DNA from 3 places in the Paeniglutamicibacter sulfureus genome. Region 3 is predicted to be linked to each of the others. Evidence: riboswitches for the same ligand, from Rfam matches in the RefSeq annotation. Region 3 holds a riboswitch; each other region holds the start of a gene.

Region 1 (7,287 bases), 1.2 Mb from region 3:
GACCAACGAAGACCTCGAATCATTGAGGATGCTCTCAAACGTCAGCATGGATACGGAGTCGCATTTCGCGTTGTTGCTCATCGGTCAACCCACCCTGCGGCGCCGGTTGAAACTGGCGGTGCTGGCCGCCCTGGACCAACGGATCGGGACCCGGTTCACCATCAACGGGATGAATCTGGAGGACACCAGCGACTACATCAAGGGACATCTTGGATTCGCAGGCCGAACTGATCCCTTGTTCTCCGAAGATGCGATCACCGTCATCCATCAGGCGTCCCGTGGCTACCCGCGCACCGTGAACAACCTGGCCCTGGCCGCACTCATGGCCACCCGCTCGGCCAAAGGCGCGATCGTGGACCAATCCGCGGCGCAGTCGGCGGTGAGCGAATTCAGCGAATAACCCAACCGGCACCCCTGCCGACCAGCCCGCCGGCATGACCACGAACGCCTCGCCAAGATCATCCTGGCGAGGCGTTTCTATGGCAGGTTCGTCGTCAAACTCGGTGGCGGCTTCATCGTCAAATTACGCGACGGTCAACAGCAGCATGCGTGGTCGTCTGCGTAGATGAGGACTTCTTCCAGGGGCTGCCCATGAAACGGATGAACCTCACAACCGCTATGTCGCCCTTTCCCTACTCTTCACCTATCACTTCGGCGATCCGTTGCTGCCACACATGTAGTACCAAGGCGGGATTGGACGTGTTCTGACACATGAACACCCGGAAAGGGGGAAGAACGGAACCAGACGTAGGCGAGTTCGACGGCCGTATTCGCGAATGAAACCCATGACCTCACTTTCGCCCGAAGCCCGGGACCACGCGTTTGTCCGCCGCATGGATTGATAACGGAATTGTAACTTTTTTATATACCCCGGTAGAGTTACACGTTGGGTTTCACTTACGCAAATCCGTCCCGATCCGGTTCGCATAACCCTACCGGCGGATCGCGGAGCAAGAATTCCCGGTAGGGGCGGAGGACCCATTCAACCGTTCCTGGTCTTGGACCACGGATCTTGGGGTGAAGCTGAGTCCACTATGTAGGCTCAGCCGAGTTGATCTCATGACTCGAATCCGACAGCTAACTTCGCAGGCGATACATGAGAGGTAGACATTTGACTCAGCAGCACACTCCCGGGCGCCGCCGTGCTTCCGGCCCCGTTGATGCTTCGCCTGCTGAAGGTTCACTAGAGCAGATCGCGGACACCGCACTGAGCGGTGAAAGCACTGCCCGACGTTCCGGTCGACGCGCCCTGAGCGCGGTCCCGGATTCCGTCGAGGCCCCCGATAGCATGCAGTACCTTGGCCGCCGCTTTGCGGCGGGCCTGCGCTACGGCGCATCCCCGGACGCGGCAAGCATTGCCGCCACCGAAATCCCTACTCCCCTGGTTGCTCCCACGACTTCGGTTGCAGCTCCGGCCGAAGTCGACGAACTGGACAACGTCCTGAAGTTCGAGCCCCGGACGCAACGCCCCCGACTTGGGTATGCGCACATGATCGCAGCAGTCGCAGCCGTTTCCGGTCTGGCATTCGCCGCCGTCACCCCGGGGCAGGATGTCGAGGAAATTGCCTCGGAGACCCAGCGCGTCGCCCAGACTGCTGTCGCAGATGTCAAGGCCCCGGCCAATGACGAGGTCAAGATCGAGCGGGCCTCGCTGACCAGCGAGTTCACCGAGGAAGACAAGCTGGCAACGGTCGTGACCGCTTCCGGCGGCGATGTCACCAAAGTCGAAAGCGGCGGGGTCCTGGCCCAACCGTTGGACACCGTGCGATTGACTTCGCGTTTCGGGTTCCGGAAGAATCCGACCGGCCCGGGTTTCATGAACCACAACGGGCTGGACTACGGCGCCGCGTGCGGGACCCCTGTGAAGGCCAGTGCCGCCGGCACTGTCGTGCAGTCCGAGTTTGCCGGCCACTCCGGCAATCGCGTGCAGATCGACCATGGCAACGGGCTGGAGACAAGCTACAACCACAATTCGGCACTCAAGGTGTCGGTGGGCCAGAAGGTCAAGCGCGGAGAAGTTGTCGCGCTTGTCGGCACCACGGGCAACTCGACCGGCTGCCACGTCCACCTCGAGGTCATCGTCAACGGCAAGTGGGTAAACCCCGAGGCTTGGTTATAACGGCAATTGTCACTGTTCCGTGACCAAAACGTGACTTGTGGATTAGCTTCATATATTCTAAGTAAGTGATCGGGGATCAACCCTGTTCACCGCCGCGGGAAGTGCCGAGCACTGCCAGCCCACGGTGTCCGTTCACTTACTCGTTTGGCAGTGGCGGGGGACCCACTTTCGGTTTCCACACCAGGAAGCCTTGGGGTTAAGTGGTTCGGCCTGGCGGCCGGATTGCCGAGTGACTCCCACTCGAACCCGACAGCTCACCTCGCAGGCATCAGGAGAGGCATTACCACGTGACTACACGTCAAGCATTGGGCCGCCACCGCGCGACCCCGGTTCGGATCAACCCGCTCGAATCCATCTCGAAGGCAGTCGCCTCGAACGCCGGATCCGTTGGCCGCCAGGCAGCAGTCGTTGCCGCCGCCTCCGGCCTGGTCCTCACTTTGGGTGTTCCGGCCCAGGGCGATGTTTCCCGCGAAGCAAGCGCCGTTCCCGTTGAAGGGCTTAGCCCGGAGCGTGTAGCCGTCAAGGCCGTTTCGGTCTCGGCGTCCAAGGACCTGACCATCGAGCGCGCGGCGTTCACCTCGAAGCCTGCCCCTGCTCCCGTCGTGGTTGCCGTGGCCAAGGAAGTTGCCCCCAGCAGCACCGCGACGAAGACGCGGTCCAACGACACCGCTCCGATGGCTCGCTCCAACAACGACTCTGATGCCTACGCGCCGGTCACCCGCTCGAACCGCGACAGTGCGCCGGAAGCCTCGACCCCGAAGCCCAAGAGCGATTCGATGAACACCGCGAACCTCTCCGGCATTGCTGCAACCGCCGCCAAGTATGAGGGCGTTCCCTACGTATGGGGCGGCAATACCCCGTCGGGCTGGGACTGCTCCGGCTTCGTCAAGTACGTCTACGCAAAACACGGCATCAACATCGCCCGCGGCACCTCCGCCATCCGCGCCTCCGGCCAGTTCGTCCGCACCAGCTCTCCGAAGCCCGGCGACCTGGTCTTCCAGAACGGCGGCGGCCACGTCGGCATCTACCTCGGCGGCGGCAAGATGATCGGCGCACAGAACCCGACTACGGACACGCTTCTCCACAATGTGACTCGCAACCCCCTCTACGGGTACTACACCCTCAAGGGCTAAGCGCAAGCGTTCCAAGGCCTCCGTCGATCCGCAAGGATCGACGGAGGCCTTGGTTCTTTTGACATGGGTTCTCCCTCATAGCGGGTCCTTGACCTGCGCTATGCTTGACAGGGCCCAGTTACGCTGAACTGGAACGATGGTAGCCAAGTTCACATCAGAAATATTCTGGATAATCTCCTGCGACAGCGGTCAAAAAGCACTTCTAATAATGCGTAATTCGCTGCGGCCCCAAGCGGGCGCCCTGTTTCACAAGGACCGGGTTAACCTCTTGGGTGCGGGGGGTCGCGGTGGGACTCTTAGCCGAATGCATCCCGCCGCGACACCCACCACTAGACGAAATCCAAGAACGTCATCTGGATCCTGAGTGTATGCACGCTTCGGCGGACTGTCATACCCGCGTTGGTTCCCGCGGAAGGCGGTTTAGACTCCGGCGTAGGAGTGCAGTCCGTTGAAGTAGAGGTTCACGACGGTGAAATTGAAGACCAGGCAGAGGTAACCGATGATGCTCAGCCAGGCCGAGCGTGCGCCGGTCCAGCCGCCGGTTGCCCGGGCGTGCAGGTAGCCGGCGTAGACGACCCAGATCACGAAGGTCCAGACTTCCTTGGTGTCCCAGCCCCAGTAGCGGCCCCAGGCGGCCTCGGCCCAAATGGCACCGGCTATCAAGGTGAAGGTCCACATCACGAAGGCGACCGCGTTGATGCGGTAGGCGAAGTTTTCCAAGGGAGCCGCGCCGGGGACCAGGCGCATGAACGGCATCTTGTCCTTCCTTCCGGCGGCCAGGGCATCCATGCGCGTGTGCTGGAGCAGCTGGAGCACGTTCATCGCAAAGGTGATGGTGAACAGTGCGGAAGCCAAGACCGCGATCGAGACGTGGATGATCAGCCAGTAGCTCTGCAGGGCAGGGACAAGGTGGGCAACGGGGGTCGGGAAGCCCATGGTGGCGCCGCACAGCATGACGGTGACCAGGCCGATGACGAAGGTGCCCATGAAGCGCAGGTCCTTCTTCACCAGCACCAGCATGAACACCAGGGCCACCAGGAAGGAACCGGTGGACAGGAACTCATACATGTTGCCCCACGGCACGCGCCCGGTCGCGATAGCGCGGGAGACCACGGCAAAGCCCTGCAGCAGCACGCCCAGCCAGCTCAGCGAGACCGCGACCTTGGCCGCCATCCGCTTGGCCGAGGCAGCGGTGTAGGTCATGGAATCGTTGACCAAGGCGTTGTCCGGGGTCCCCGAAGGGGGCGGCGCGATGGCTCCGGCAGCAACCAGGACCTTCTTTTCAGAAACAACCGCCTGTGTGTCGATTTCCTGGATGAGCTTGCTCGACTTCGCAAGGTCCCACGCAAATGCCACGAAGGCGGATGCGTAGACCATCGCGGCGAGCAACATGAACAGGTCGCTGTACTGCCCCAGGGCCACGTTGATCGTGGGCATGTCGTTTTCCATAGGTTCTCCTAGACTCCGGCCCGCTGAACGGCGGGCCACTGCTGTTCAAGAAGCTTGCGCAGCTCCTTGGCTTCGGACTCAAGCCCGTGGTCTTCGCCACGGGCCAGCAATCCGTATTCGATGACCCGCTCTTCACGGCCCGAGCCGTCAACGGAGGTCTTGATTCTCACCCAGGCCCGGCGGCGCGGGGTAAAGAGCGAGATGCCCAGGCCCAGCAGTGAAAGGGCCGCAAAGACCGCCACGGGGCGCTTGCTCGGGTCGTAGGCGATGTCCACGCCGATGAAGCGCTTGAGCCCGTCAAAGGAAATGCTTCCCTTGCCGTCGGGCAATTCGTAGGTCTGCCCGGCGCCCAGCACGATGCCTCCGGCCTCAAGGTCTCTGTTGTTCAGCTCCGTAAGCTGGTCGGTTTCCAGCACGTAGACGTTTTGCGGATTGCCGTCGTCCAGCCCCAGGTCCCCATAGTAGGAATTCAGCTGGAGCTGCGGGTTGATGGCGTTGGGGTCCCCGGAAATGGAGAACCCTGTCTCGTCGGTCATGGCGGTGGGCAGCAGAAAACCCTGGAAGCCCAGCTGGTCGGGCTTGGCGTCGGGAGCCTTGATGACCATGAGGGAGGTGTACATGCCGTCCTGGGGCACCGAAACCACCGAGCCGCTGAAGGCAATGTTTCCGTCACCGTCTCGCACGGTGACCACCGGGGTGTACCCGTTGCCGACCAGGTACATGTCCGCGCCATCGATGCGCAGGGGGTGGTTGACCCGAATCGTTTCCTTTTCGGGTTCGGCATTCGGGTTACGGCGGGTCTCCACCTCGGCGGTGAAGTCGATCGGCTGGCCGAAATGCGTGGTGGATTCGCGGTCGAAGGTGACGTTGAATTTCTCGAGCTTGACCGAATACGGGTCCAAGGAGTCTTCCTGGAACCAGGTCCCGGGAGTGAACGCGTCGTAGGACACCAGGGAGTTCACGAAGGTGTCCCCCTCCACCAGGAGCCGCTGCCCGTTGTAGCCGAAGGCCCCTCCGATTCCCACCGAGGCCAGGAGCCCCACCAAGGAAATGTGGAACAGCAGGTTGCCTATTTCTCGGGTGTACCCGCGTTCCGCACCCACCGACGGGGTCGGGCCCTCGGTACGGGCTTCGGAGCGGTAGCCGCGCTTTTTCAGGAGCTTCGCGGCCCGCTCGACAATTTCCCCGTCGCTGAGACCAGACTCGGAGGCCGGCTGGATCTGGATCGTGCCGTTTTGCGGCAGGCGGTTCAGCCGTGAGGGGGTGCGTGGTGGCGGGGTGCGAAGCGCCTGCGCGTGCTTCTTCACGCGGGGCAGGATGCAGCCGATCAGGGAGATGAACAGCAACAGGTAGATGGCCGAGAACCAGACGGAGGAGTAGACGTCGAAGAGCTGGAAGCGGTCGAGCCATTCGCCGGTGGTCGGCTTGTTGGTCAGGTAGGTGGTCACCTGCTCCGGGTTGACCGAGCGCTGGGGAAAGAGTGAACCGGGCACCGCGGCCACGGCCAGGAGCAGCAGCAGGAAGAGCGCGGTGCGCATGCTGGTGAGCTGGGTCCAGGTCCAGCGCAGCATGCCAACGAATCCAAGGGCCGGGACAACTACATCTTTTTTCATGTCTTTTTTCGCCATTAGATGGGCAACCTGACCTCATTGGTGAACCAATCCTGCAATTGCGTGACCCAAAAGCCCCACAGGCCGGTGGCCATCAGGATTCCCAGAAGGATCAACATGCCGCCGCCGAAGCGCATGATCGCCAGCTGGTGCCGGCGGAAGAATTGCATGGCACCCATGCCGCGGCGGATCGCCAGGGCGATGAAGAGGAACGGCAGTCCCAATCCCATGCAGTAGAAGAAGGTCAGCAGGGCTCCCTTGGCAACGTTGGCGTCGGGGCCACTGCTCATGATCAGCACGGCGGCAAGCGTCGGCCCGATGCAGGGTGCCCATCCGAGTCCGAAAGTGACACCCAATACCGGTGCACCCCACAGCCCGGCGGGGGGTTTGCGGTGGATCTTGGCTTCGCGTTGCATGAAGGAGAATCCGCCCATGAACACGATGCCCATAAAAATCACGACCAGGCCCAGCACTTGGGTGACCCACGATCCCTTGTAGATCATCCAGCCGGCGATTTGTGAGAAGACGACTCCGGCCAGCATGAAGACCGCGGTGAAGCCGAGGATGAACAGCCCGATGCCGGCGGCCATGCGGCCGCGTTTTTGCTCGGCGAGGTCGGCGCCGGAGAGACCGGTGACGTATCCGAGGTAGCCGGGCACCAGGGGCAGCACGCAGGGGGACAGGAAGGACACGAGGCCTGCCAGGATGGCCACGGGCACTGCAAGTAGCAGCGATCCGTCCTGGACGATTTCGGCAAACGGGTTTCCTTGGGCCGGCAGCATGAGGGCTCCGGCCAGTACGGGGCTGATCACAACGACTCGGTGAGTGCCGTGTTGATTAGTGCCTTGAGCGTCGGCTTTTCGGCGACGCCCAGGATCCGCGCGGAGACCCGTCCCTGCTTGTCCAGCACCAAGGTGGTGGGCACGGCCTTGAGCGGGACGTACTTGGTCATGGCCAGCTGGATGGCGCCCTGGGT
Region 2 (7,287 bases), 730 kb from region 3:
TTCCGAAGTCGAACGACAGGGCGGCAGCAGAATCCTGCAGGCCGTGTGTTCCCCGATCCGCAACCCGCTGCCCCGGTTCCTGCGGTACTTTGCCGCAGCCTTGGCGCTGGGTCCCGCGGTCCCCTTCGGGGCCTGGATGGCGAGCCAGGCGCACGTGCCCAACCCCCCGTTTGCCTGGAGCGGCATCAAGGGGCCGTGGTTCGACAATTGCCTGGCCATCATTGAGGCCACCGGCGACGGACTGGAAATCAGCTGGGTCACCGGGGTGGTCCGGGATGGGGACCATATGCATCCGAGGTTGGACACCGTGGAGGTTGCCTCGCTTCGGGCGCGCGGGGACCACACGCATTCGCCGGAATCGTAAACGGGGCGGGGATCTCCAGGGCACCGCCCTGCCGGCAACCGCGGGCACCGTCCGATGCCCGGCCGCACCTGCCCCGTACGGTATTTGCCGCCGGCTCAGTACACCCGCTCCGTGGCGAATCGCAGGGGGCTCAGTTCCGCCCGCCGCCGGACCAGGTCCACGGCGTGCGCATCCAGCCGCCGGTCCTCCTCGCTGACGGGCACCAGCTGCCGCACCGCGGAAGCGCGGCCGGACTCGTCACGGGCGACGAAGATAGTCATGCACTGGGTGGTGTCGCGCCACTGAGTTTCGCGGGGGTCCCGGGCGCGCACGTGCACGGCGATGTGCATGGAATGCGGTCCGGTGTGGATCAGCCGCGCCTCGAGCTCGACGACGTCGCCGATGTGGATGGGATTGGTGAAGTGGATGCCCCCGGAATAGACGGCCACCGCATCATCCCCGCACCACCCCATGGCGCAGGCCCGGGCGACCTCGTCGATCCATCGCATCACGATCCCGCCGTGTGCGTTCCCTCCCCAGTTCACGTCCGTTGGGGAGGCCAGGAACCTGAACTTCTCGCGAGGCGCGGTGCCGGCCTCCGTGTACTCCTGCGCCAGCATGGCCTGGCGGATCTCGGCGCGCGCGGCCACGCGGTCGGCCGCCCCATGTGCCAGTTGGGCCGCTGCGGCATCGGCCGGCTTCCAGGGCGGGACCGCCTTGGCGCGGCGTTGCTCGTCCATTGCCACGAAGACCAGGATGCAGTCCATGGCGGGCTTGAAGACGCGTTCGCGCACGTCGGCGGCGTCGACGGTGACCACCACCTGCATGCTGCTGCGCCCGGTGTGCACGATCTGGGCGGTGACCTCGATCAGGTCGCCGTTTTCGATGGGCCGGGTGAAGTGGACGTTCCCGACGTAGGCGGTGACGCAGTAGCCGCCGGAGTAGCCGACGGCGCAGGCGTAGCCGGCCTTGTCGATCCACTCGAGCACGCGCCCGGCCTGGACCGTGAGCCCGTCTTCGGAAACATCGGTCGGTGCGGCCAGGAAGCGCAGCGTCATCACGTCGTTCATGTGCCAATACTAGCCATGTGCCGCCGCAACAGACGCTTGTGGCCGGCACCCGAAACAGGTACCGGCCACAGGTGCACTCATCGACCCCGAAGGGTCAATGCCATTTCTGGACTAGTTGCTTTCGGCGGCGGCGCGGATGCCCTCGAGCACTGCCGAAACCTGGCCAACAACCTCTGCGTCGTCCTTCGGGTGGGTCTCGGCGAAGCGGACCAGCGAACCCGGGATGGAGAGCTTGACGTCTTCCAGCACGGTGGCGCCGGCGATGCCGACGGCCTTGCGGGCCTCGTCCTGGGCCCACACGCCACCGAACTGGCCGTAGGCGGTGCCGATGACGGCGGCGGGCTTGCCGAAGACGGCGCCGGCGCCCATCGGGCGGGAAAGCCAGTCGATGGCGTTCTTCAGCACTGCAGGCATGGTGCCGTTGTACTCGGGGGAAACCAGCAGCAGGGCGTCGGCCGCACCGGCGGCTTCGCGCAGCGCGACGGCAGCAGCCGGAACCTGTCCCTCGACGTCGATGTCCTCGTTGTAGAACGGAATGTCCTCGATGCCGGCGTAAAGGTTTACCTCAACGCCCTCAGGGGCGTTCGCGACGGTGGCCTCGGCCAGCTGCTGGTTGGTGGAACCGTTGCGGAGGGAACCGACGAGGGTCAGGACGGTGGTTGCCATAAGAGGAAGTCTCCTGTTTTTTCGGGGGGTGCTGCTTGATGCGTCAATCAATGCCAACCACGCAATGGGCATCTCGATTCCCCACACGGCCGTGACGAGCAACACATTGGCGGATGCTCGGAAGCGGCCGCGTAGGGAGAATCGTGGGCGTTCTTGCGGTCATTGCCGTGGTGATCTGCATCGATTCAGCTTTGCAGGACGCCTTCTCGAGGTATACGAAATGAAGTCCGCCAAAAATCGGCGAGTCCTGGCCGTTACAGCCAGCCCTCGGGATTGACCCACTTGCCGTTGACGATGACCTCGAGGTGCAGGTGGGGGCCTGTTGAGTTGCCCGTGCTGCCAGCCAGGGCGACGACCTCGCCGCGCCCGACCTTTTGTCCCACGGACACCTTGAGGGCCGAGTTGTGGTTGTAGCTGGTTTCCAGCCCGTTGCCGTGGTCGATTTTGACGCGGTTGCCGGAGTGGCCGGCCCATTCGGCCTGCACGACGGTGCCGGCGGCGCTTGCCTTGATCGGTGTACCCATGGGAACTGCGTAGTCCAGGCCGTTGTGGTTCATGTACCCCGGACCGGTCGGGTTCTTGCGGAAACCAAAGCGCGACGTCAACCGGATGCTGTCCACCGGCTGGGCGAGCTTGGTGACTTTTCCGGTGTCAGCGGTGGCGGCGGGCGCCGGCTTGGCGTCCTTGGCGACCTTTGCGGCGGCAACGGTCGTGACAGGGGCCGGCTTCTTTTCCTTCTTTTCCACCTTGATGAACTTGCTGGTCACCGAGGCGCGATCGACCGTGAGCTTGTCACTGGCCGGGGCTTTGACATCCGCGACGGCGGTCTGGGCGACGCGCTGGGGCTCTGGGGCAACCTCCTCGGCCTCCTGCGCGGGGGCGGCAGCGAATGCCAGGGCGGACACGGCGGCGACTGCTGCGAGCTTGTGCGCCAACCCGAGGCGGGGGCGCCGGTCCCGGGGGGCGAACTTCCGAACGCTGTCCAGTTTGCCGGCTTCCGCAGGCATCGGCAGGGGCACCGACTGTGCACCAGATGCGGAAGGGACTTCGGCGGCGGCCATGGATGAAGCGTCCGGGGCCGCTCCATAGCGGAGGCTTGCCACGAATCGGCGGCCGGCATACTCCGTGTCATTCGGGGATTGCGCGGAATCCGGGACCGCGCCGAGTGCGCGGCGGCCCGACCGCCGGGAAGTGTTTTCGCCGCTCGCGATTTGCTCCATGGAAGCGTTGGCGGGCTTGGCATCAACGGGGCCGGACGCGCGGCGGCGCGCGGAATTATGGTGCTGGGTCAAATGATTACCTCTCATGTATCGCCTGCGAAGTTAGCTGTCGGATTCGAGTCATGAGATTAACTCGGCCGAGCCCACCAAGGTGGACTCAACTTCACCCCGAGATCCATGGTGCAAGACCAGGATCGGTTGATTGGGTCCTCCGCCCCTACCGGGAATTTTTACTCCGCGATCCGCCGGTAGGGTTGGGCGAACCGGATCGGGACTGGGTTGCCTAGATGCGACCCGATGTAAAACCCTACGAGGGTAAATACAAAAGTTACAATTCCGTTATCAATCCATGCGGCGGACAAATACGTGGGCGCCGACACCGGTCGATGGCTCTCGCTCCCTCGATCCCGTACACCCGCACAAGTGCGGACTTCCGGCACTTTCCATGGTGACTAGGAGCCCGGTCGGATGGCGTCATAGTAGGGCTGCGCCAGCAGCCCGGATTCCATCTGGATGGCAATAGTCAGGAGCTCCCCCGGGACGGTAGCTTAAATGTGATCAAGTAGACGGTGGGCCCGGGCTCTGCGGCGGTGCGGATGGTGCAGTCCAAGCCGGTCGTCGGGCTGATTCCCTCCATTGCGGCTCACCACGCCTTCAACCAGTTGCGGATAATGCGGCAGGTTCAGTAGGTGAAGACCCGCAAATCCATCCTGGGTTGGACCTTCTTCCTTAACGGGAACATTGTGGCCGCTGCGAAGTCCTTGTTGATGGACAGGACTATCACCTGCCTGCGTCTCGGCGTGCGGAAAAGGGAACACTGGCACCTCCACGCCTCGGGCAAGAAGGACCACCGTCCCCCACGAGCCGCTTGCCTGAAGGGCAAGCGGGCGGGTGACACCCTGAAGCAGGCATATTCCGTGCTGCCGTGCTGAAAGCATCTCCAGGCCGTCGCCCCCGGCATCTCGCCGTCGGCGAACATTGCCCCGCCGGAATCACGCCCGGGAATATCCTGTTGGCATCCGCGTTAACTTGAGCCAAGGGCACTCAAGTATCCAATAGGAGGAAACATGCCAGCATTCTTTGGCCCATCCGGCGCCGGCAACGGCTCTTTCGAGGATTTCCTGGCGCGCTACCTGCAAGGCCAGCGCACCAGCCGCTTCGGGCGCCCCGTCGACATCACCCGACTGCTCAGCCGCCACACGCACGAGGTACTGACCCGTGCCGCGCAATTCGCCGTTGAACACGGCCACCCCGACATCGACGCGCTGCACTTGCTGCGCGTGATGCTCGAGATCGAGCCCGTCGACGAGGCCCTGCGCCGCTCCGGGGCCGACGCCGGGGCGATTGCCCGCGACGCCGAACAGCGCTTGCCCGAAACCGGGCCGCGACACTCCGAATCCGCTCCCGCGCTGACCCCATCGGCCCAGCGCGCCCTGCTCGACGCCTACCAGGTCGCCCGCGCCTTCGGCTCAACCTACATCGATCCCGAACACCTGTTCCTGGCATTCGTGCTCAACACCGAATCCCCGGCCGGGCAGGTGCTCGGCGCCGCCGGAGTCACTCCACAGACCCTGCAGGCCGCCGCCGAGGGTGCCGATCAACAACGCTCCGGTTCCGCTCCGACCCAGCGGAAATCCGCCGAGGCCAACCAGCCCGCCAAGGGTGAGACGCCATTGTTGGAGAAATTCGGCATGGACCTGACCGCCCGGGCCGCCGAGGACGGGCTGGACCCGGTGATCGGCCGCACGCAGGAGATCGAGCAGACCATCGAGATCCTGGCCCGGCGCACGAAGAACAACCCGGTGCTGATCGGCGAGGCCGGCGTCGGGAAAACCGCCGTTGTCGAGGGCCTCGCCCGCGCCATCGTCGCCGGCGAGGTGCCGGATCAGCTGGCAGGCAAGCGCATCATCGCGCTCGACTTGCCGGCCATGGTCGCCGGCACCCGCTACCGCGGCGACTTCGAGGAGCGCCTGACCCAGACCATGGACGAGATCGCCGCGCAGGACGGGGAGGTGATCGTCTTCATCGACGAGCTGCACACCGTGGTCGGCGCCGGCTCAGGCGGCGAGGGCTCCATGGATGCCGGCAACATCCTCAAGCCACGGCTGGCCCGCGGCGAGCTTCACCTCATCGGCGCCACCACGCTGGCCGAATACCGCAAGGTCGAGAAGGATCCCGCCTTGGAACGCCGCTTCCAGCCTGTGACCATCGGCGAGCCCTCCCTTGAGGACGCCGTAACGATCCTGCACGGATTGAAGGAAAGGTACGCGCAGCACCACCGGGTCACCTACACCGACGAGGCGATCCGCGCCGCGGTGGAAATGTCGGCCCGCTACGTGACCGACAGGTTCCTGCCGGACAAGGCCATCGACCTGATCGATACCGCGGGTGCCCGGCTGGGCCTCAAGCGCGGACCGGGCATCGACACCGTGGCGCTGAAGTCGCGGATAGCCGAGCTCGCAGCCGCCAAGGACCGCGCGGTGGCAGAGGAACGCTACGAGGACGCTTCGCGTTTGCGCGACGAGGCCGAGGAAATCTCTGCCCGGCTGGCCGAGACCGAGGAGTCCGGCACCGGCACCGCCGACACGGTGGTCGACGAAGCCCAGATCGCCGAGGTCATCGCCCGCGCCACCGGCATCCCCGCCGCGCGGCTGACGGAGGACGACAAGGAACGCCTGGCCCGTCTGGAGGACGAGCTCCACGACAGGGTCGTCGGGCAGGACGATGCTGTGGCTGCCGTTGCCAAGGCGGTTCGCCGCTCCCGCACCGGGATGGGCGACGAAAACCGCCCGGTCGGCAGCTTCCTCTTCCTGGGCCCCACGGGTGTGGGCAAGACGGAGCTGGCCAAGGCGCTGGCGGCCTCGCTCTTCGGCGACGAGTCCGCCATGGTGCGCTTCGACATGAGCGAGTTCGGCGAGCGCCACACGGTCTCGCGGCTGGTCGGCGCCCCTCCGGGATACGTCGGCTACGACGAGGCGGGGCAACTGACCGAACGCGTCCGGCGTCGCCCCTACTCGGTCGTGTTGCTGGACGAGGTGGAGAAGGCGCACCCCGACGTGTTCAACCTGCTGCTGCAGGTGCTCGACGACGGCCGTCTCACCGACGGGCAGGGCCGCACCGTCGACTTCCGCAACACCGTCATCATCATGACCTCCAACCTGGGATCCGAGTTCCTGGCGAGCCGAGGCGCCCCGCTGGGCTTCGGTAGCGATTCCGGCACCGGCTCCGAGCGCGAGCTGCGCGCAAAGGTCATGGGCCGGCTGCGTGAGACCATGCGTCCGGAGTTCCTGAACAGGATCGACGAGACGGTGCTCTTCCGCAAGCTGGAGGCGGAGCAGCTGCGCGGGATCGTGCGGCTGCAGTTGCGCCGCACCGAGGCCCGGCTTGCCGCCAACGGCATCGGCCTCGAGGTGGACGAGGCGGCTGTCGCCTGGATCGCCGCCGAAGGCCACGAGCCGGAGTTCGGCGCCCGCCCGCTGCGCCGGGTCATCCAGCGCGAGCTCGACGACAAGGTCGCGGACCTGTTGGTTACCGACGAGTTGGCCGCGGGAGGCACCGTGACGGTGACAGCCGACGAATCGGGCCTACAGGTTTCGGCAGGCCGGGAAGCTGCACTCGCGGCGTAGCCGGGAAGGAAGCCAGAGGGGGCGGGAAGAATTTCCCGCCCCCTCTGTCGCGTCTTCGGCCCGTGCTGGATTGTGTGGGGGCTGGGGAGCCCCACACAGGCAGAAACCTTGGGGGTTAAATGTCGCGCAAGAAAAGATGGGAGCGCAGTTCCGGGCGTGTTCGCCGCACATGGAACCTCGGACTGGTCATCGCCCTTCTCGCGCGGCTCTACCTGCGCGGCCCGACAGTGGAGGGGCCAAGCAAGGAACGGAACAGGTACCGGCCCGCGTGCCGCAGCTCTGAGTCGGCGCCGACTGTTGAATGGCCTAGGTGTCGCGTAGCTGGTCCAGCGCCGCCTTCAGGCGGGTATCGGCATCGGCGG
Region 3 (7,287 bases):
GACAGCACCCGGTTGGGATTCATCATCAGGTAGCGCAACAACTTGAATTCGGTGGGCGAAAGCTCGATGACCTCGCCGGAGCGGCGGACCTCGTGCGCGTCGTCATCCAGCTCGAGGTCATCCACCCGGATGATAGCGCTGTCTTCCTCGGCCGGCTGGGTACGCCGGAGCACGGCACGGATGCGGGCGACCACCTCGTCGAGGCTGAAGGGCTTGGTGACGTAGTCGTCCCCGCCGACGGTCAACCCGGTGACCTTGTCCTCGGTGTCGTCGCGTGCGGTGAGGAAAAGGACCGGGAAGTGCTTGCCCGCGGCGCGCAGCCTGCGGGTGATGGTGAATCCGTCCATGTCCGGGAGCATCACGTCGAGCACCGCCAGATCGGGGGTGTCGGCCTCCACGGCTGCCAGGGCCTCGCGGCCGTTCGCCGCGGCAACCACCTCGAAGCCCGCGAAACGCAGGGAGGTGGAGAGCAATTCGCGGATGTTCGGTTCGTCGTCGACGACCAGGAGCTTCGCTTCGGGGGTTTTGGCATTCATGGGTACCAGTCTGCAACCGCTATCTGTAAGAACGCTGTGTGTTTGGTGTGCGGGCAAGGGTGCCGCGCCCCATGGTCACCCCCAAGATGCCCGGAGCCGGCAGGGCACTTGGGCGGGTAGCAGGCGACCTGGTCTAGTGGGAGCGGCGGCGCTCGCGGAAGTTCAGCACCAGAATCACGATGAGCAGGATGAACGCCAACGGCAATCCATAGAGCGCCACGGCCAGCAGCGCCGGGGCAGGGGAAAGCTGCATCGCGTATTGGATGAGGATCACGGCCAGCGCGGCGAGTGAGGCGATGGCAACGCCACCGGCAAGAAAGGTCAGGATGCGTAGGGATGTGGGGGTGGCGGCGGAGGTGTTCACCCCTTAAAACTACCGTGCACCGGCGAAACGGCCATCATGGAGGCCCTGGCCCGTGGGTGGGAAGGGGGCACGCCGCTGATGTCGTACCCTAGAAGATATAGACTTCCCCGGACGCATGAGCCCGCCCGCAAGCCCCCATAGAGGGACGGGCTGCGTGGTTTCGCGCCGGGACATCGCCAGAAATGGGAACGCGGAACCTGAATGGCCCGCCGTCGTTGCCCCATTGAGACGCAAGAACGAGGTAGTTAGACGTGCCAACCGGCAAAGTGAAGTGGTACGAGCCCTCCAAGGGGTTCGGGTTCCTGGTGACCGACGAAGGCCAGGAAGTGTACTTGAATGCCTCGGCGCTGCCCGTGGGCACGACCGAGCTGCGACCGGGTACCCGCATGGAATTCGGTGTCGCCGAAGGCCGCAAGGGTGCCCAGGCCCTGAGCGTTCGCATCATTGACGACGCACCCTCGGTGGCCCGCGCCAAGCGCAAGCCTGCCGAGGACACCGCGGTGCTGATCGAAGACCTCATCAAAGTGCTCGACTCGGTCTCCAACGGACTGCGCAGGGGCCGTTACCCCGAAAAAGCCCAAGGCGCCAAGGTTGCAGCAGTGCTGCGCGCCGTAGCCGACGATTTGGATGCCTGAACCCATGTCCCGCAAAGTAATGCTCGATACGACACTGGCCAAGGCCGTGGACCAGGCGCGCAAGGCGCTGCTGGAAATCACCGACGAGGCAACGATCGGTGAATACCAGGAAGCCGTGAACGACGGCGAACGCCTGGTGACCCACCGATTTGACGTGTTGCTCCCCGGCTACGAGGGCTGGAGTTGGTTTGCCACGCTGACCCGCATCCCGCGTGCCCAGGCCAAGGACCTCACGGTGTGCGAGGTCGGGATCCTTCCCGGCGAGGACGCACTGCTGGCCCCGGCCTGGGTGCCGTGGGCCGAGCGAGTTCGACCGGAGGAAATGGACGCCGAGCGCCAGGCCGCCGAGGACGCCGCCGCAGTTGCGGACGGCATCGCCGAAGCTTCGGCTCCGGAGGGCTCGGACAATTCCGCCCCCTCAGGCACGGAGGAAGAATCCGCGGAAACCGAGACCGAATCCGCGGCCGCGACGGACGAAGTCGCCTCCGATGAAGACGTCTGGGACGAAGATGCCAAATAGCTGAATAGGCAACCAGGGGACTTGTCCCCTGAAATGAACAAGGGAGCGGGTAGCGATCGTCGGATCGCTACCCGCGCCCTTGCCGTCGGGCGGCAGGCATCGGCTCAAATAGATCGGGCGGCGCCCACCCGCGGGATCAACCGTGGGTGGGCGCCGCCCGATTCGTAGGCTGAAGAAGCTAGCTGTTCTTCAGCACGTATTCGATGCACTTGAGCAGGGACGAAACGTCCTCGGGCTCAATGGCGACGAAGGTCGCCACGCGCAGCTGGTTGCGGCCGAGCTTGCGGTACGGCTCGACATCGACCACGCCGTTGGCGCGCAGGGTCTTGGCCACCGCAGCGGCATCGATCGAATCGTCGAAGTCGATCGTGGCAATGACGTTGGAGCGTTCCCCGGGGGCGGTGACGTACGGGGTCGCCACTTCGGAAGCCTCGGCCCAGTCGTAGATGCGGGAGGCCGAGTCCGCGGTGCGGGCTGCGGCGAACGCCAGGCCGCCGTTGGCGTTGAGCCACTGCACCTGGGCGTTGAGAGTGACCAAGGTGGACAGGGCCGGGGTGTTGTACGTCTGGTTCAGGCGCGAGTTGTCGATCGCCGTCTTCAGGCTCAGGAAGTCCGGGATCCAGCGGCCGGAGGCGGCAATTTCCTCGGCGCGGGCGATGGCCGCGGGGGAGAAGAGCGCAATCCACAAGCCGCCATCGGAGGCGAAGTTCTTCTGCGGGGCGAAGTAGTACACATCTGCCTGCGAGACGTCGACGTCCAGTCCGCCGGCTGCGGAGGTCGCGTCGATGAGGACAAGCGATCCCTCGTCGGCGCCTTCAACGCGGTGAACCGGTGCAGCGACGCCCGTGGAGGTCTCGTTTTGGGGCCAAGCGTATACATCCACGCCTGCCTCGGCCACGGGAACAGGCCGGGTGCCTGGTTCGGAGACGATGATGGAGGACGGCTCAAGGAAGGGCGCCTTGTTGGTTGCGGCGGCGAACTTCGAGCCGAACTCGCCAAAGGAGAGGTGCTGGGCCTTGTGGCGGACCAGGCCGAATGCGGCAATGTCCCAGAACGCGGTGGATCCGCCCACGCCCAGGACCACTTCGTAGTCGGCCGGGGCGTTGAAGAACGTCTTGAGGCCTTCCTGGATGTCGCGGACCAGGTTCTTCACCGGGGCCTGGCGGTGAGAGGTCCCCAGGAGTTGCGTGCCGGCATCGATGAGAGCCTGGATCTGTTCGGGGCGGACCTTGGAAGGTCCTGCGCCGAATCGTCCGTCCACGGGCAAAAGGTCTTGGGGGATGGTCACGCCGGTGCTCATGTTGCTCCTCATAAGGGGGGTTATCCGCTGTGGGCACTTCCGATGCGGCAATCCGATGCGCATTGAGGGTGCCCAGTGGTTCAATAATCGCGCACTGGGCGGCCCATTGTGTAATAGCGAGTCGCCAATGTGAACGCGGGTAGAGTGGATCGCGTAGTGATCTCTTGTAACAATCAACCCCTGCGGGAGCTGCAAACGTGTCAGATTTGATCGATACCACCGAAATGTACCTGCGCACCATCCTGGAACTCCAGGAAGAGGGCATCATTGCCCTGCGCGCGCGCATTGCCGAGCGACTGGGGCACTCCGGGCCCACGGTTTCACAGACGGTGGCCCGCATGGAGCGCGACGGACTGGTCGTGGTGACCACCGACCGCCACCTCGAACTGACCTCACATGGCGCAGAAGTTGCAACGGGCGTGATGCGCAAGCACCGTCTGGCCGAACGCCTGCTCGCCGACGTCATTGGCTTGGAGTGGGAGTACGTCCATGAAGAGGCCTGCCGTTGGGAGCACGTGATGAGCGAGCGCGTGGAGCAGCGCCTGTTCAAGTTGCTCGGTTCGCCCGAGTCCTCTCCCTATGGAAATCCGATCCCCGGGCTCGAGACACTGGGAGGGCCGGAACTGGGTGAAATCTCGATACGTGTCCAAAGTCTCGATTCGGCCCTGGTCGACGGGAATACGGGCCCGGTCCGCGTCGAGCGACTGGCCGAAACCATCCAGGTGGAACCCGAGCTGCTGGTGCAGCTCGATGAGGGCGGCATCCGCCCAGGCGCCCTAGTCACCCTCGAACGGGCCGGCGATTACGTCGTTGTTCGGGTGCAGGGGATCGAGGGCGCGCTGGAGCTTCCGACGGAAGTCAGCGCCCACGTGTTTGTCCGCCGCATGGATTGATAACGGAATTGTAACTTTGACATTAATCCCGGTAGTGTTTCACGTTGGGTTGCACCTAGGCAATCTAGTCCCGATCCGGTTCGCATAACCCTACCGGCGGATCGCGGAGCAAGAATTCCCGGTAGGGGCGGAGGACCCATTCAGCCGTTCCTGGTCTTGGACCATGGATCTTGGGGTGAAGCTGAGTCCACTATGTAGGCTCTGCCGAGTTGATCTCATGACTCGAATCCGACAGCTAACTTCGCAGGCGATACATGAGAGGTTGACATTTGACTCAGCAGCACACTCCCGGGCGCCGCCGTGCTTCCGGACCCGTTGATGCTTCGCCTGCTGAAGGTTCACTAGAGCAGATCGTGGACACCGCCCTGAGTGGTGAAAACACTTCCCGACGTTCCGGTCGACGCGCCCTGAGCGCGGTCCCTGATTCCGTCGAGACCCCTGACAACACGCAGTACACCGGCCGCCGCTTCGTAGCGGGCCTGCGCTATGGCGTATCCCCGGACGCGGACGCAATTGCCGCCACCGAAATTCCCGTCGCCCTGGCTGCGCCGGCAGCACCCGTTGCCGCCCCGGCCGAGGTCGACGAACTGGACAATGTCCTGAAGTTCGCCCCCCGGGCCCAGCGCCCCCGCCTTGGCTTCACGCACAAGCTGGCGGCAGTCGCCGCCGTTTCCGGTCTGGCGTTCGCCGCAGCCTCTCCCGCAAAGGAAGCCGAAACGGCAGCCGCGGGATCCGACCGCGTCGCCCAGTCCGTCGTGGTCGACGTCATGGCTCCGGCCGACGACGAGGTCAAGATCGAGCGAGCGTCGCTGACCAGCGAGTTCACCGAGGAAGACAAGCTGGCAACGGTCTTGACCGCAGCCGGCGGAGACGTCACCAAGCTGGCCGCCGAAGGAGTCTTGGCCCAGCCGGTGGACAGCATCCGGTTGACCTCGCGCTTCGGCCACCGCAAGAATCCGACCGGTCCGGGGTACATGAACCACAACGGCTTGGACTACGCAGTTCCCATGGGCACGCCGATCAAGGCAAGCGCCGCCGGCACCGTCGTGCAGGCCGCCTGGGCCGGCCACTCGGGCTTCCGTGTGGAGATCGACCACGGCAACGGACTGCACACCAGCTACAACCACAATTCGTCGCTGAAGGTTTCGGTGGGCCAGAAGGTCAAGCGCGGCGAAGTCGTCTCCTTGAGCGGCAGCACGGGCAACTCAACCGGCCCCCACCTGCACCTGGAAGTCATCGTCAACGGCAAGTGGGTAAACCCCGAGGCCTGGTTATAACGGCAATTGTCACCGTTCCGTGATCAGAACGTGACTTTTGGATTCGCTTCATATATTCTAAATACGTGACCAGGGATCATCCCTGTTCACCGCCGCGGGAAGTGCCGAGCACTGCCAGCCCACGGTGTCCGTTCAATTACTCGTTTGGCAGTGGCGGGGGACCCACATTCGGTTTCCACACAGGAAGCCTTGGGGTTAAGTGGTTCGGCCTGGCGGCCGGATTGCCGAGTGACTCCCACTCGAACCCGACAGCTCACCTCGCAGGCATCAGGAGAGGCATTACTACGTGACTACACGTCAAGCATTGGGCCGCCACCGCGCGACCCCGGTTCGGACCAACCCACTCGAATCCATCTCGAAGGCAGTTGCCTCGAACGCTGGTTCGGTTGGACGCCAGGCAGCAGTGATTGCAGCCGCATCAGGCCTCGTGCTCACTTTGGGCGTTCCGGCCCAGGGTGATGTTTCCCGCGAAGCAAGCGCAGTTCCCGTTGAAGGCCTCTCAGCAGAGCGTGTAGCCGTCAAGGCCGTTTCGGTCGCGGCTTCCAAGGCCAAGGACCTGAACATCGAACGCGCAGCGTTCACCTCCAAGCCGGCGCCCGCGCCGGTTGTCGTCGCCGTTTCCAACGAGGTTTCCGAGCGCTCCAACGACACCGCCCCGGTGACCCGTTCCAGCAGCAACTCGGACGCCATGGCGCCGGTGACCCGCTCGAACCGCGACTCCACCCCTAAGGCCTCCGAGGCCCCCAAGGTGAAGAGCGACTCGATGAACACCGCCAACCTGTCCGGCATCGCGGCAACCGCGGCCAAGTACGTCGGCGTTCCGTATGTATGGGGCGGCAACACCCCCTCGGGCTGGGACTGCTCGGGCTTCGTCAAGTACGTCTACGCAAAGCACGGCATCAACATCGCCCGCGGCACCTCGGCTATCCGCGCTTCGGGCCAGTTCGTGCGCACCAGCTCCCCGAAGCCGGGTGACCTCGTCTTCCAGAACGGTGGCGGACACGTCGGCATCTACCTCGGCGGCGGCAAGATGATCGGTGCCCAGAACCCGACTGTCGACACCATGCTTCACGACGTTTCCCGCAACCCGCTCTACGGTTACTACACCCTCAAGGGCTAAGCGCCAAGCGTTCCAAGGCCTCCGGTCGATCCATGTGGATCGACCGGAGGCCTTGCTGGTTAATGCGGATTTTTGCATGGAAGCCTACCCGGGCTTGGTAAGCCGGACATTGGCGTGGGTATGCCGATTTCAAGCACCGACGAGGCAGTGAGCTGGAGTGAAGGCTCCCGAACTGACGGCGCGGTGGACGCAGTCGCCCTGGGTGCGGACGGGAAGCAAATCCATGTCTCCAGTTCGGCCGGCATCGAGCGTTCGGGCTACGCAGCAGGCATTTTTACCCTCGCCTTGTTCCAGGCCGGTAACGGTGGTGCGCCCGGGGGACGGGAACACCGTGCGGAGCCCTGTCCGCCAGGTGTTCGAGGGGTGTACTGCAGGGAAAATTATGGTGGCAATTTCAACTGGTTTTCCACAAATACACGCAAAACCGCTGTTTCTTGTCTTAGGCTAGGTCACAGGAGCCAAAGCCGAGTGCCGTGTGCGCCACCGTGAGGGACTTCCGTCGTGGACGGGTCCCTCGCGTTGCGCCGGGTCAGGATCTAAGGATGCGCGTATGCGAACCCTAGTACTGAATGCAGGATTTGAACCGCTGGCGGTCATCACCTTCCGCCGGGCACTTCTCCTTGTCCTCACCGGGAAGGCCAC

The links. A riboswitch is a leader RNA that binds a small molecule or an ion and turns the genes downstream of it on or off. The one in region 3 is predicted to bind cyclic di-AMP.
Region 1: another riboswitch for cyclic di-AMP. It lies ahead of ABD687_RS11680 (C40 family peptidase); the one in region 3 lies ahead of ABD687_RS16910 (M23 family metallopeptidase).
Region 2: another riboswitch for cyclic di-AMP. It lies ahead of ABD687_RS13680 (M23 family metallopeptidase); the one in region 3 lies ahead of ABD687_RS16910 (M23 family metallopeptidase).

The regions. Positions count from the first base shown of each region.
Region 1 is NZ_BAAAWO010000001.1:2,555,071-2,562,357, forward strand. Features, by position in the region: gene ABD687_RS11670 (ExeA family protein) at 1-400, shown strand, start outside; cyclic di-AMP (ydaO/yuaA leader) riboswitch at 935-1,108, shown strand; gene ABD687_RS11675 (M23 family metallopeptidase) at 1,289-2,119, shown strand; cyclic di-AMP (ydaO/yuaA leader) riboswitch at 2,236-2,401, shown strand; gene ABD687_RS11680 (C40 family peptidase) at 2,407-3,252, shown strand; gene ccsB (c-type cytochrome biogenesis protein CcsB) at 3,673-4,701, opposite strand; gene resB (cytochrome c biogenesis protein ResB) at 4,710-6,314, opposite strand; gene ABD687_RS11695 (cytochrome c biogenesis CcdA family protein) at 6,329-7,093, opposite strand; gene ABD687_RS11700 (TlpA family protein disulfide reductase) at 7,120-7,287, opposite strand, start outside.
Region 2 is NZ_BAAAWO010000001.1:2,986,689-2,993,975, forward strand. Features, by position in the region: gene ABD687_RS13665 (alkaline phosphatase D family protein) at 1-364, shown strand, start outside; gene ABD687_RS13670 (acyl-CoA thioesterase) at 460-1,413, opposite strand; gene ABD687_RS13675 (NAD(P)H-dependent oxidoreductase) at 1,525-2,079, opposite strand; gene ABD687_RS13680 (M23 family metallopeptidase) at 2,334-3,371, opposite strand; cyclic di-AMP (ydaO/yuaA leader) riboswitch at 3,375-3,549, opposite strand; gene ABD687_RS13685 (hypothetical protein) at 3,989-4,231, shown strand; gene ABD687_RS13690 (ATP-dependent Clp protease ATP-binding subunit) at 4,367-6,925, shown strand; gene ABD687_RS13695 (DUF302 domain-containing protein) at 7,232-7,287, opposite strand, start outside.
Region 3 is NZ_BAAAWO010000001.1:3,719,625-3,726,911, forward strand. Features, by position in the region: gene ABD687_RS16880 (response regulator transcription factor) at 1-536, opposite strand, end outside; gene ABD687_RS16885 (hypothetical protein) at 670-900, opposite strand; gene ABD687_RS16890 (cold-shock protein) at 1,152-1,535, shown strand; gene ABD687_RS16895 (DUF3027 domain-containing protein) at 1,540-2,055, shown strand; gene serC (phosphoserine transaminase) at 2,234-3,355, opposite strand; gene ABD687_RS16905 (iron-dependent transcriptional repressor DtxR) at 3,553-4,248, shown strand; cyclic di-AMP (ydaO/yuaA leader) riboswitch at 4,341-4,514, shown strand; gene ABD687_RS16910 (M23 family metallopeptidase) at 4,602-5,525, shown strand; cyclic di-AMP (ydaO/yuaA leader) riboswitch at 5,653-5,806, shown strand; gene ABD687_RS16915 (C40 family peptidase) at 5,812-6,645, shown strand; gene ABD687_RS16920 (HNH endonuclease) at 7,196-7,287, shown strand, end outside.